2 regions of the Paenibacillus sp. FSL H8-0332 genome follow, and region 2 is predicted to be linked to the other one. Evidence: predicted binding sites of a transcription regulator. Region 2 holds the regulator's gene; the other holds the start of a gene.

Region 1 (7,415 bases), 3.0 Mb from region 2:
TTGCTCCTGTTGCGGTTATAAGAACGCAGAGGTGAAGAATCTCGCCTTGCGAGAGTGGACTTGTCCAGAATGTAACGTGCATCATGATCGCGATGTAAACGCTGCTCAAAACCTACTGAAACTAGCAATGTGATATTGCAATGATTGGGCTAGGGACTAGCCTTTGAGCTTGGGTAAACTTGGAGCAGTAGCTTCATTGACCAAGAAGCCGCCACCTCTTAGGTGGAGGGTAGTTCACACAAATAAATACTCATACTTAACTATCTGTGATCTAAGGATTTTGGATACTCTTCCTAGTTGTTTATCATTTTGCTCTATAAATTGTAAGACAGAGGAACGGTTGATCTGAAGAGTTGTATCAAGCGCACGCGCCTGTTTTGAGAAATCTTTGCTAAATGGCTTAGCTTTAACAGTTCGTATAGCAACATCAACCGGCATGGTGAGCGGATAATCCTTGGTGTCTGATAATAGACTTAATCCATGATCAAATAAAGGACACAGCCGGTATCCCGAATCCCCATGAATGAAAGCAATATTGTTCAAGTGACGATCCTCGTTTAACAGCAGGGCATCGAGCGGGAGCATAATCGAGAAGTACTCCAAAGTATCCAGATGTATTGCGTTGCGAATAAATTCAACTATAAACAGTACAGCATCGTGAGTGCTCCGGTCACGGGTAATCTCTTCAAAGCGAATCCCATAGCTTTCAAGGACACGCTGTAAAGTAATAAGACTTTCTCCGGGCATGAGGAAGTCTTCCGAATAACATCCCGGATAATCAGTAGTATCCTCTTCTCTCAAAATGCATTGACTATAAGGAACTATTAACTGGGGATCAATATTGGAACACTTAATAATTTCGTACGAAGCCCATTCCGCTAAGCCCTCGTAGCCAAACTTATTGGCCTTTGCCCATACGTTTCCCATTTTCCATTTCATTTGATCGCCCTTGCTGCTACTAATAAAGGTCCGACGAGATTCCTTGTTCAATTGCATAACGGGGATGGACATCCGTACAATTCAGCTCCTCACCAGAGAATCTAATCCAGACATAATCATCATATAGAACGCCATGTGTCTTTTTCACGATATCGGTAGGAACATATTCCTGCAGTCCCATAGATTGTAGGATTTTATCAATGTGGTGCCGGGTGCGTGGTACACAGCGGGACTCGAAATAATCGAGCACATCGCTCACAAGTACCTTTGATTTTCCTGGAAAAGGAAGGAATACCGGCTCCACCGTATCATCTTGCCATACTTCCACAGTCTGGTTCATATAGTGGAGTTTAACCTTAGCAATAACACGGTCATGCTCCAGCACCTCGAACTGGAGAGGAGGGGCTATGAACTTGTTAATATCCATCATCGTCAGCCTCCTGAACACTTCAATAAATTGATAGTCTTTCTTTTCACAAGTATAAACTAAAAACTGCGGGAAATCCTTCATTCGCCAAAGGTTCCAATCATTCTACAACAAAAGGAGCGCCCCGCAGCCATCAACATGACTAACCGGAGCGCTCCCTGATTGAAACCTACTATATTATTAATGAAATAACACTATTATCTAAAGCCTAGTTCAAAGCCTTCCATACCCAGTTCTCAACCTCTGGAAGATCGATGCCTTCTTCGCGGATGTATGCGTGATGCTTCTGCACGATGGCGTCCATCTCGTCAGCGATAGCCTGGTATTTGCTTGCTTCCGGCAGGCTCAGCACAGCTTCCTTCGTAAGATCGAAGCGGTCCATCTGATTGAGTACGCGCATATCGAACGGTGTAGTGATGTCGCCATTCTCGCGGTAGCCATGCACATGCAGGTTATGGTTGTGGCGGTCGAAGAACAGGTCTTTGATCAGGCCTTCATAGCCGTGGAAGGCGAAGATGACCGGTTTATCTTTTGTGAAAAATTGATCAAACTCCTCGTCAGACAAGCCGCGCGGATCAAGCTTCTGGCTTCTCAGCTTCAGCAGATCGACCACGTTGATGTAGCGGATCTTCAGCTCAGGCAGCTTCTCATGCAGGATCGAGATGGCAGCCAAGGCTTCCATAGTGGGTTCTGTACCCGAAGAAGCGATAACGAGATCCGGCTCTCCGCCTTTGTCGGTGCTGGCCCAGTCAATGATCTTGAGGCCTTTAGTTACCAGCTCCTGAGCTTCATCAGCCGAGAACCACTGCGGACGCGGATGCTTGGAGGATACGACCAGGTTGATCTTCTGACGGTCATTCAGGATCGTATCGAATACGGCCAGCAAGCTGTTCGCATCAGATGGCAGATACTCACGGATGAATTCAGGCTTCTTGTCAGCCAGATGTCCGAGCAGACCCGGATCTTGGTGGGTATAACCGTTATGGTCCTGCTGGAACACGGTCGATGTGGCGATCACGTTCAGGGAAGGAATGTCCTCTCTCCAGGTCTGATCTGTAGCCTTACGCAGCCACTTGAAGTGCTGAGTGATCATCGAATCGACCACGCGCAGGAAGGCTTCATAGCTGGCGAAGAATCCATGGCGTCCAGTCAGGACATAACCTTCCAGAATTCCTTCTGCCTGATGCTCAGACAGCTGGGAGTCAATGACACGGCCGTATGGAGCGAGGAATTCATCCTGCGGTTCCTGAATGGCATCCATCCATTGGCGTTTAGTCACTTCAAATACGGGTCCCAGACGGTTGGACATGGTCTCATCCGGTCCAAAAATCCGGAAGTTGCGGTTCTCTTCGTTGAGGGTTACAACCTCTTTCAGGTATTTCCCCAGCACGGCCATATCCTGCGCAATCACTTGACCCGGAACGGAATTATCCAGGGTGTAGTTGCGGAAATTCGGCTTGTGCAGGTCTTTGATCAGCTTGCCGGCATTCGTTACAGGGTTCATCCCCATACGTCTGTCGCCGGTTGGCAGCAGCTCAGCCAGATCTGCGTTCAGGCGGCCGTTCTCATCGAACAATTCTTCAGGTCTGTAGCTGTTCAGCCATTCCAGCAATGCCGGAGCATGCTTCATGTTCTTCTGATCAACCGGAATCGGCACCTGGTGGGCACGGAAGGAGCCTTCATTCGGCACGCCGTCCCATGCTTTTGGACCGGTCCAGCCTTTAGGTGTACGGAAGACCAGCATCGGCCACACAGGGCGTGTAGTGTCGTTATTTTCACGGGCATTCTTCTGAATGGCGGCAATTCTCTCTACAATGGTATCTAGCACCTTAGCCATTTCGGGGTGCATCAGATCCGGATTCTCGCCTTCCACGAAGAACGCTTCCCAGCCATTTCCGGCAAAATAGGCGGTTAATTCTTCTCTGCTCATCCGTGACAGAATCGTCGGGTTACTGATCTTGAAGCCGTTCAAGTGCAGAATCGGCAATACAGCACCGTCTGTGATCGGGTTAATGAACCGGTTGGACAGCCAGGAAGCGGCCAGCGGGCCAGTCTCTGCTTCACCGTCACCTACAACAACAGCGGAGATCAGGTCAGGGTTATCGAGAATCGAACCCACGCTGTGCGACAGGGAATAACCCAGCTCGCCGCCTTCGTGAATGGATCCAGGCGTTTCAGGAGCAGCATGGGAGGCAACACCGCCAGGGAAGGAGAACTGCTTGAACAGCTTTTTCAGACCCGGGATGTCTTGAGTGATCTGCGGGTAGATTTCGGTGTAGCTTCCGTCCAGATAAGAGTTCGACACCATCACCTGACCGCCATGGCCCGGGCCTTCAATATAGAACATGTTGAGATCATATTTAGTGATTACACGGTTCAGGTGCGCATAGATAAAGTTCTGCCCCGGGATTGTGCCCCAGTGTCCGATCGGCTTTACTTTTACATCTGCATCCTTCAACGGTTCTCTTAACAACGGGTTATCCTTCAAATAAAGCTGGCCTACGGAGATGTAGTTCGTTGCACGCCAGTAAGCGTCAAGCTTTGCCAGATACGTTTTCGAGGAATAATCCACCTGTTCGATTGTTAATCCCATGTCTTCCACTCCCTAATCTTTTTCTTTGTAAATTGAATGTATCACTTCTACAGTTACATCATACATCGGCATTTCAGAAATTCAATCTTTTTAGAAATTAATACGGTCCAATATTGTGAAATTTTGAACATAGTATGAAATTCGCTGCAAATCACGCACAAAAAGATGTTTAATTTTATAATTTTGGATTAATATGTTATCTGAAAAATTGCCAAAAAAGACCGGGACTCCTCCCGGCCTGCTATACCTCAGTTATGTCCGTTAATGCACAGATACGAACGTGTTAAACTTCAGATACTCGTAATGGAAGCGCATATGTGAGAATTCAAACGGCGTACCGTTATCCAGAAAGAAGATCCCCTCCATAATCCCCACGGGTTCATTCTCCCGAAGATGCAGCAGCTCCTGATCTTCAGGCAGCGAAGGCTCGGCAAAAATAGACAAAAAGGATTTGGTTACCGCCAGATTGCGCGACTCCTCCAGATAATGAAAAATCGACCCTTCGATAATCGTCTGGTCGAGATTTTGCACAATTTTGATCGGAATATATCCCGTCTCAATCATGAAGGGCGCACCTTCAAACAGGCGCAGCCGCACGATCTTATACACGAAATCATGGGGCATCAGGAACAAATCCCGCTGAAGCTCCTCCGTGGGCCGGATGACCTCGAAGTTCAGCACCTTGATCTCCGGCTTCTTGCCGTGCATCTGGAAGTTATCCGACACCCCAAGATTAGAGCCTTCGTAATTGAAGATCGAATCGTTCTTTATGTACAACGGATTGATGAAGGTGCCAGAGCCGCGTTTCTTGAAAATAATACCCGAGCTCTCCATCTTCATCAGCGCACGCTTAATGGTACTGCGGCTAACCTGATACGCCTCGCTGAGACTGCGTTCATCCGGCAGCTTCATATCGGCGTACTGCCCGGCAAAGATCTTCGTTTTGAGGTCAGCAATAATCTGCTTGTAGACAAATTGGGTCATGGGGTGCTCCTTCGTCGGGTCTTTGCAGAACCAGTTCATTCAAGATTAAATATATCATAATTTAGATAGGGCAAAAAGGATGAATCCACGGATTCACCCTTTTTGACGCTTGTTGTCCCAATCCCTGTACCATTTGACAATCTCCCGGCTCGGTTTCTCCGCAACCTCAGCTTCCATAACCGTTTCCAGTAATACATACTGTCTTTGCACCAGAAAATGAAAACCCATTCTATCCGATATTTGCATGTATAATAATTGCGCTTGCTCCTCTAACGGATAGCGGGTGCAGACCTGTTCAATGTGCTTGAAGGCCTGTTCATATTCTGCATTCCCCATATACCAGCGGACCAGATTCAACTTCAGCCGAATCCACTGCAGCTGGAATCTCTGCCGTTCAAGCTCCGCCCACACATAATCGTAACCCTCCAGGTATTCACTCTTGAACAGCTTCAGGATTCGTTCATATTCGGGCAGTGTGTCGTTCGAGAGCTCTAACCCCGCTTGGATAAAGCGGTCAAACTCATCAATGTCCAGGCAGATTCCATCCAGCTTGAGCAGATAGCCGTCCGCCGTATTTTGCAGAAGAATCCGTTCTCTGCTGAAGGGCTCCAGCATTTTGCGGATATGATACACAGCGGTATATAACTGCGGATAGGCCCTGTTCGGATCAAAATCAGCCCACAGCAATTCAATCAGAGTGGCTTTACTGACCACTTTGCCGCGATGATGCAGCAGATAAAAGAAGATTTCCTGCGCCTTCGCCGTTCTCCATTGCAGTGACGGAAGCTCCTGACTCCCTTCGTAGATCCGGAAGGCATCGAACATCAGCATTCTCCAGCTTGTCTGCGCTGATGCTGCCCGGGCTGCCAGGCCAGGCTTCTGCTGAGCATTCAATCTCCGAACTGTAAGCTTCAGACGGTCCATATGAATCGGCTTAAGCAAATAATCCAGGGCATTCAGCTCAAAAGCCTTGATCGCATACTTATCATATGCCGTTACGAATACAACCTGCAGATCGGGTCTCCGTTCCAGCAGCCTTTCCGCCAGCTCAATCCCGCTCAGCTCCGGTAAATGAATATCGAGAAACACAATATCGGTCTCGGTCTCCTCCACCTTTTGCTGCCCTTGCAGCGGATCGGTATATTTGCCGATAATCTCAAAATCACCAAGCGCATGCAATTGGCGTTCCAAAGCCTTTAGTGCCAATTCTTCATCGTCAATCAGGATTGCTTTCATTCGGATCTCCTTCGCAACTGGAAATCGGTACGGTTGTATAACCATTATACTTCAAATTTAATGATTTAGGGGCTGGAGGAGAAATGATCTCTCCTCCAACCCCTATTCATTTATTCTGTAACCCGTTGTTCCTTCTGTTCACTGTCGATCCGGTACTGATGGTCGATGATAGCCTCCTGGATATCCAGGTAGGCCCAATGATTCTTGGAGACATCCGGGAATTTCACCGCATCTGCTCCATGGAGCGGGCCGCGGTCAAACATCTGATTAACAATGACTACTGCTTCCGCACGGGTCAGATAAGCATTCGGCTTGAAGCTGCCGTCCGGGTAGCCCTTGAGCAGGCCTGCCGACACGTTGGCTTCAATTACCGCCTGAGCCCAATGTCCAGTTGTATCGCTGAAGCTCGATTTTCCGTCTACCGGTAAGGCAAGCTTCAGGTAGTTGGCAGCAGCAGCGGCCATCTCTGCTCTCGTAATCGGTGCATTGCCCCGGAATTTCCCGGCCGGATCACCCTTCATCACGCCCTGTGCATTCACGAAGGCAATGGCTGCTGCCGCATAATGGCGGACAGCCACATCCGGGAAGGGAGGAGTGCCTACAGCCGCACTAGCATCATAGCCTAGATTCCGGGCAATCATGAGTGCCATCTGCGAGCGCGTTACCCGATCGTCCGGCTTGAATTGACCATCCGGGAAGCCAACGATATAGGATACATGTGTAGCAGGCGACTGATTATTGAAGTTGATAATCGTAAAGGTACTGAATTTGCTTACCGAGAATTCCAGTCCAAGCAGTCCCTCTTTATAGGTAACCGCTTTGCCTTTGACAACCTCTTTCGTGCCGTCGGTATGTTCAATGAAAATACCGAGCTGTGCGAGGAATGCATTACGTGCCGCTTCGTTCGCAGGCAGCTTCACATCTTTGAGCGGCAGAATCAGAGTTACCGCCCGGCTGGACAGGTTCGTCTCGATGGTCATCGGTCTTGCGACCACTTCAATCCGATTGTCCTTCGCCACTTCACGGACTACAGCCTCAAGTGTGGCTCTCTTCTCAATCTCATTGCGCTCTGCTGCATTCCTTACCGGTACTAGCCGGAAATAGAAATCCTGCCCGATTCCTTCCAGAGAAGCGTTCGGGATACGGATGATTGCGTTCTCTGTGTAGATCTCAAGCACAATGCCATTCTCTTTCAGCAATTTGGCAGTCTCTGCCGGAATCTGGACATTCACTTCG
Region 2 (7,415 bases):
AACTGGCTTAGTCCGAACAGAAGGAGCAGCACCACGGTAATCCCCAGCCAGATCCATTTTCTCCTCTTCTTCTTCACCACGCTGCTTCCTTTCCCGTTCCCCTGAGTTACCGTTTAAGCAGGCTCTCGAACGTCTCCTGTGCTTTGTGACGGATGGCTTCTTCATCAAGTGTCAGGCATTGTCCATGCTTCACAACCTGCTGGCCGTTCACCCATACATGCTCCACATCCTTGGCGCTGGCCGAATATACAGCATGGGAGAGCAGATCGGTATGCGGCAGCATATGCGGCTGGTCAATATCAAGCGCGATGAAGTCAGCCTTCATCCCTGCTGCAAGGCGGCCTACACCGCTTAGGAAAATAGACTGCGCTCCGTACTCCGTAGCCATCAGAAGCGCCTCAGGAGCCGGTACCGCTGTTGGATCACCGCTTACGCCCTTGTGGATCAGCGCAGCCAGCCTCATCTCTTCGAACATATCCAGATTGTTGTTGCTTGCCGCGCTGTCCGTACCCAGGGAGACCTTAACCCCGGCTCTCAGCAGCTCCGGAACACGGGCAACACCGCTGGCCAGCTTCAGGTTACTGCCGGGGTTATGCGACACGCCAACGTTATGGCGGGCCAGAATCCCGATTTCCTCATCGTTCAGATGAACCCCGTGGGCAATAAGCGAAGGACGGGTAAACATCCCCAGCTTCTCCAGATGTGCGACCGGACGAAGGCCGTAGTCGGCCACGTTCTGCTCCACTTCATGGCGCGTCTCGGACATATGGGTATGCATCGGCAGATCCAGATCATGGGCAGCCTGCACAAACTTCATGAAAAACTCTGGAGGACAGGTGTACGGGGCGTGCGGCGAGAGCATGGTCGTAATTCTGCCGTCAGCCTTGCCATGCCAGTTACGGGCAAAAGCAATCGCCTCAGCGAGCTTGGATTGCTGTACATCTTCCGGGCACAGCCCAATTACGCCGCGCATCAGCACAGCACGAATACCGGACTGCTCGGTCACTTCCGCTACCCGGTCCATATGATCATACATATCGAGGAAGGTTGTTGTGCCGCCCTTCAGCATTTCCAGCACGGACAAAGAAGTTCCCCAATATACATCATCACCAGTGAATTTCTCTTCCATCGGCCACATCTTCTCTTGCAGCCAAGTCTGAAGCACCATATCGTCGCCGTATCCGCGCAGCAGTGACATGGCAGTATGTCCATGGGTATTGACCAGACCCGGCATGAACAGCAGACGGCTGCCGTCTACGACCTGAGCGCCATCCTCCACTGCCGGCTCAGCTTCACCTATGTAAGTAATCAGGTCATCATCCAGGGTCATATACCCGCTCAGCACTGGCTTATCGCTGCCGGGAACCAGAAAGTGCCCATTCTTGATTATCGTGATCTTACTGCTCATCTTCAGCCGCATCCTTTCCATCATGCAAATAATAGGCCAGGCTCTGCAGATCTGTAGTGAAATCAGCGGCGTGAATCCGGATATTGGCAGGCGTCTTGAGAATAACCGGTGCGAAGTTCAGAATCGCCTCAATGCCGGAATCCACAAGAATATCGGCTACATTCTGGGCTTCGCTGTCGGGCACAGTAATGATCCCGATCCGGATTCCCTGCGAGCGGATTGTACTGCTTAGCTCCTCCATCGGCTGCACAACCAGCGAGTTGATCTGCTGGCCCACCTTCGGCGGATAGGCATCGAAGATGGCAGTGATCTTCATCGTATCCTTCAAGTAAGCGTTGTAGTTAGACAAGGCATGACCGAGATTACCGGCTCCAACCAGTGCAACATTAATTTGCTGGTCAAGCTTCAGGATGTGACGAATCTTCTCAATCAGATAGGACACATCGTAGCCGATGCCTTTTCTGCCGAAATCACCGAAATAAGCCAGATCCTTGCGGATCTGGGCGGGGTTCAGATCTAGCTTTTGGCCAAGCTCCTGAGAAGAGACTGTGGAGATTTCACGTTTTTGGAGATCGTTCAGGAACCGCAGGTACACTGGAAGTCTGCGAACGACGGCCTCCGATATTTTATCCGATTTCATGTATTCTCCTCCTTAAAAGTTTTGTTAGACCCGTACAATTATAGCAACCGTACCCCGCCGCCTGCCGGAGTGGCAGAGGAGGCGGGAACGGATCATCAGGTTAATCATGACTTATTAATAATAGCAATAGCGGATGAATTAGGAAACCCCACCGTCTTCCAGCCATTCGGCGATTCTCGGAACCATCTGCTCGGTGAGCATATGCTCCATCTTGGGACCGGGGAGCGAGTACAGGAAGTACTTCCCGTAATAGGATTCAATCACTCTGGTGTCATAGACAATCACGATCCCCCGGTCCTTCGCCGTACGGACCAGCCGCCCGAAGCCCTGCTTGAAGCGGATAACGGCCTGCGGCACGGACAGCTTCATGAACGGGTTCTTCTTCTGTGCCTGAAGCAGCTCCGACTTCGCCTCAGCCAGCGGGTGATTCGGCGGCTGGAACGGCAGTCTGACAATCGCCAGGCAGGTCAATGCTTCTCCAGGAATATCAACCCCTTCCCAGAAACTGCTGGTACCAAGCAGGACGGAGGCCGGGGTGTCCTGGAAGCGGCGGATCAGCTTGCTCCGGCTGCCGCCCTCCACGCCTTGTCCCAGCACCGCGATATCCTGCGAGGCAAGTGCCTCCTTCAGCGGATCGTAGACCTGGCGCAGCATTTTGTAGGAGGTGAACAGCACCAGCATCCGTCCCCGTGTAGCTACAGCCGTCTCAGCAAGGGAGTGGACTAGCGTGTCCACGAATCGGGCATCCCCTATACTTCCCTTAACGCTCGGGAAGTCGCGGGGAATGACCAGCAGTGCCTGCTCACGGTACTTGAACGGCGACGGAAGCAGCGCAGTCATCAGACGCCCTTGCTCCGCAGCCTCACCAAGGCCCAGGTTATCCATCATGAACTGGAAGGATTTATCCACCGATAAGGTGGCCGAGGTCAGGATAATGCTCTTCTTCTTGTCGAAGAACAGCTCCCTGAGCTGGGTGCTGACATCTACGGGAACGGCATACATTTGCAGCGACTTGCCCTTATAATTGCCGCTTCCCTCCAGCCAATACACAATATTCTCATCATTCAGGCTCATGAAGAAGCGAATCTGCTCTCTAATGGATGCCAGGTCCTTGAACAAGCCGCCTATATCCGTCACAAGACTGTCCGAGGAGGACTGGCTGTCCGTGTCACGCATCTCACTGAGCATCTTGTCACCCTTGCGGATGATATCGCTCAGACTGAGGTTCAGTGTATTCTCAAGGGCAGCCAGCTCCTCCCAATCCTTGGGCTTCTTGCCCGGCTGCAGGCGCGCTACCAGCTGGCCTGCTTCACCGGCCCCGGCGTCACTGCGCTCGGGCAGCAGGCTAAAGAGCCTGTCGCTGAGCGCATCCCAGGATTCCTTCACGGTCAGCAGATCTGGATAGATCCTGTCGATCACGCCGCTCCATTCGGAAGCCTGCTCACTGCCGGAAGACTGCAGGCTCTGGCGGAGGGCAGGCAGCTGCCCGCTCCGGCTATCTTTGTAGAGACGGGTTAAGGTATGGGCGAATGTGAAATATTTCATCTGCATGCCAAGATGCTTGCCGGCAATATCCTCCAGATGATGAGCTTCGTCAATGACAAGATGCTCGTAGGCCGGAAGAAGCTGATGCCCGGCTTTGACATCTGCGAACAGCTTGGAGTGATTGGTGACCACCACATCGGAGATCCCCGCTTCATGCTTGGCCCGGTGGTAATAGCATTTGCGGAACCAGGGACAGGCGCGTCCCAGACAGGAGTCGGTATCACTGGCTACAGTCTCCCAGAAATCGCCGCCCCGTCCGCTTAAGTTAAGCTCCTCATCATCCCCGGTTGTCGTCTGGGTTAGCCAGACAAGCATTTGCGCAGCGGTAATTGCTTCTTCCCTTGGACTCGTAAAGTCCTTTTTGTTCATTCTATGTTCGAATTTGCGCAGACACAAATAGTGCCCTCTTCCCTTAAAGATGGAAGCCTTGAACGGGAACGGCACAACGCTGGTTAAGAGCGGAATATCCCGCTCCCGCAGCTGGTCCTGAAGGTTAATGGTATGGGTGCTGACCATCACCTTCTGATCACTCTTCACACTGTGGTAGATCGCCGGAAGCAGATAACCCAGCGATTTGCCGGTGCCTGTTCCCGCTTCAATCAGCAGATGCTTATCCTGCTCAAGCGCTGTAATGACCTCATGGATCATCAGCTCCTGGGCTTCACGGCTCTCATACTGGGGAAGCGCAGCCTTCAGCCGCTTGGTTACCTCATCCATATATTCCTCAAAGGTAATATTCTCCAGCGGATTGACGCTTCCTTCCTCCCGGGGCGTAGCCAGCTCTGCCCAATCCCCCACCGCCAGCGCAAGCTGACGGTAGAAGCTCAGCTCACCTTCCGGCTGGAAGGTCTCCATCTCCCGCTCCCGCAGCAGACCGTCGAAATACCAGGCCATATCACTGTCTTCGTCCGCGAACAGCTCATTCAGGCGCTGAATGGTCAGCAGCGGCAGACTGTGCAGCTCTTCCAGACATTTGAGCAGCACAATAGCCGTGGCAAGCGCATCGCTGTCCGCCTGATGGGGACGGTCATGCGTAATGCCGAAGTGGCTGCTTACCGCGCCTAACTGATAGGTGCTCAGCGAGGGAAAGCATATTTTGAGAAAATCGATCGTATCCAGAATCCGCCCCTGAAACGGCAGATAGCCGCAGCGGTCCAGCGCATTCTGCAAAAAATGAAAATCAAACGCAACATTGTGTCCGACGAGGACCACATCATCCAGCAGCGGCACCAGCTCCATCATCATCTCATCGAGCTCCGGCGCATCCTGTACATCACTGTCTGTAATTCCGGTCAGGCCCGTAATAAAAGGAGGGATTGGCGCTCCGGGCTTGACGTAGGAACCATACACCCGGGAGATCGTCCCGTCTTCTTCTATAATGGCAAGGCCAACCTGGATGATCTCTCCCACAGATTGGGTTCCCGTAGTTTCAAAATCAAGCACGGCAAATTTCATTATAAGTTCTATTCCCTTTCACTTGAGACTCTTTATCAGCATAACAGAAGTTACGAAAAAAGGCGATGCACACCCCCGGGAAGTGGGGCGCATCGCCTAAAGAAACCGAGGATAAGTTATAAAAGCGAAACCAGCTGATGGCCGAACTCCAGCTTCCCGCCCCGCCTGCGGCACACCTCCAGATTAACGCTCGGCTCCGGCAGATCAGGGTCATGCAGCAGCGACAGGCTGAACAGCTCACTGGCTTCTTTAAAACGTTCCTGGGAAGCCCGGATACAGCCCAGCGCATTATAGATCATCGCCTTCAGCTTCACCTCACGAATCAGGCCCAGCATGTGGTCCAGATGTCCCCAGGCAATCTCGCCTTCCCCCTCCTGGAGGTAAGCCATGGCCAGATACAGGCGGGCAGCGAGGCTGTCCGGATATTGTGCCGTAACCTCACGGAACTGTTCAATGCACTTGCGGTACATCAGCAGCTTGTAATAGCCCTGTCCCCTGACAAAAGCATCCATCCCAAGCTCAGGCGCTTCTTCCTCCGGCAGTTCCTCAGGCGGAGCCTGGAAATCCGCCTGTTCCCGGAACTCGCTCAGCTTCTCGGCAAAGACCAGCCACTCATCCATTACATTATCACTGATTCGGTGGAGCATATTATACTTGGATAAAAGATCGCTTCGGCGGGCACCCTCCGCAGTAGGGAAGTCGGTTTGGATCTCCTGCAGCATCTTGTTCATCTCAGCAAATAAATGTTGAAACACCGGACATCCCACCCTTACTGATAATGAAGTCAGCTTAAGCTTGCCTGCCTTCATTTTTCACAAGTACAGGTGTCTTCATCCCTGCCATTGATTACATGGCTCAAAGTAAGGAATTCAGGCAATTGTAGCGTGAATCTCATGATCCGCCAGCTTCACTGGCTTATTGCCCGCATCTACGAACACTACAGTCGGCTTGTGCGCCGCCAGCTCCTCGGAGGACATCATAGCGTAAGAAATAATAATCACGGTATCGCCGGGCTGTACCAGCCGCGCCGCCGCCCCGTTCAGACAGATGACGCCGCTGCCGCGCGGGCCGGGAATGACATAAGTCTCCAGACGGGAACCGTTATTATTGTCCACGATCTGCACCTTCTCGTTCTCCAGCAGGTCAGCGGCTTCCATCAGTTCCTCATCAATGGTAATACTGCCCACATAATTGAGATTGGCTTCAGTGACCGTTGCCCGGTGGATCTTGGATTTCATCATATGTCTAAACAAGAGCGTGTGCCTCCTTAGGAATAAATACATTATTATCAATCAGACGGGTTCTGCCGAACTTCACGGCCAGAGCTATTATAACCTCTCCGCCCGCATCCGTCAGCCTGCTGCCGCCTTCCAGCTCTTCCAGATCAGGGAAGGTTAGAATCTCAGCATAATCAATGACTGCAAGCGGCGATTCAGAAATGACCGAGACCAGCAGGCTCCGTGCTTCCTCTACCGTACGAATGCTGCCCTCTTCCATAGCCTGACGCACTTCGCGCAGGGAACGCGACAATACCAGCGCCTGTCTGCGCTCCTCGCTGCTCAGATAGACATTGCGGGAGCTAAGCGCCAGCCCGTCTTCCTCGCGCACAATAGGACAGGCGATAATGTCCACGTTCATGTTAAGGTCAGACACCATCCGGCGGAGAACGGCTACCTGCTGGGCATCCTTCAGTCCGAAGAAGGCGTAATCCGGCTGCACGATATGAAACAGCTTGCTGACCACTGTAGTTACTCCGTCAAAATGTCCCGGACGCGAAGCGCCGCAGAGCTGTGTGGTCAGCGAGGAGACCGTTACGCCTGTGCGGATCGGCTGCGGGTACATCTCTTCGACACTGGGGATGAACACCAGGTCCGCACCTTCACGTTCAGCCAGCTCCAAATCACGCTGTTCATCCCGTGGATAGGAAGCAAAATCCTCATTCGGGCCAAATTGCAGCGGATTGACAAAAATACTCATCACCACTGTGCCGCTCTTCTCCCCTGCTTTACGCAGCAGACTGGCATGTCCTTCGTGCAGATATCCCATGGTGGGCACAAAACCAACTGGGCCATGGCCCCCTTGACGCATATATTCAAGCGCTTCGCGCAGTTCAACAATTGTTCGGATGACTCTCATTTTATTTCGCTCCTTTGCCGGCATTGCCGTATAAAGATTCCAGGACGGTCTCATCCGCGCTAAACACATGCTCTTGCGCAGGGAACGAGCGGTCCTTCACTTCCTGAACGTAGCTGGTGATGCCTTCACGGATCAGAGAACCGACATCGGCGTAGGTTTTGACGAACTTTTTCTCCCGGTAAGGAGAGGCATACCGCAGGACATCATGGAATACCAGAACCTGTCCGTCAC

Evidence for each region. The regulator Rex, encoded in region 2, represses fermentation and respiration genes when NADH is low (regulators of the CRP and FNR family bind a similar motif). The targets are predictions, from matches to a motif close to TTGTGAAATATTTCACAA.
Region 1: the regulator Rex is predicted to act here: its motif matches at 4,073-4,090, upstream of NST43_RS32540 (phosphoketolase family protein).

The regions. Positions count from the first base shown of each region.
Region 1 covers NZ_CP150145.1:7,412,039-7,419,453, reverse strand. The annotation lists gene tnpB (IS200/IS605 family element RNA-guided endonuclease TnpB) at 1-133, shown strand, start outside; gene NST43_RS32550 (HipA domain-containing protein) at 235-996, opposite strand; gene NST43_RS32545 (hypothetical protein) at 959-1,369, opposite strand; gene NST43_RS32540 (phosphoketolase family protein) at 1,575-3,959, opposite strand; gene NST43_RS32535 (GntR family transcriptional regulator) at 4,221-4,943, opposite strand; gene NST43_RS32530 (response regulator) at 5,037-6,179, opposite strand; gene NST43_RS32525 (S-layer homology domain-containing protein) at 6,290-7,415, opposite strand, start outside.
Region 2 covers NZ_CP150145.1:4,397,802-4,405,216, forward strand. The annotation lists gene NST43_RS18980 (DUF5590 domain-containing protein) at 1-77, opposite strand, end outside; gene NST43_RS18985 (amidohydrolase) at 107-1,408, opposite strand; gene NST43_RS18990 (redox-sensing transcriptional repressor Rex) at 1,398-2,048, opposite strand; gene dinG (ATP-dependent DNA helicase DinG) at 2,187-5,048, opposite strand; gene NST43_RS19000 (hypothetical protein) at 5,165-5,803, opposite strand; gene panD (aspartate 1-decarboxylase) at 5,918-6,301, opposite strand; gene panC (pantoate--beta-alanine ligase) at 6,294-7,184, opposite strand; gene panB (3-methyl-2-oxobutanoate hydroxymethyltransferase) at 7,186-7,415, opposite strand, start outside.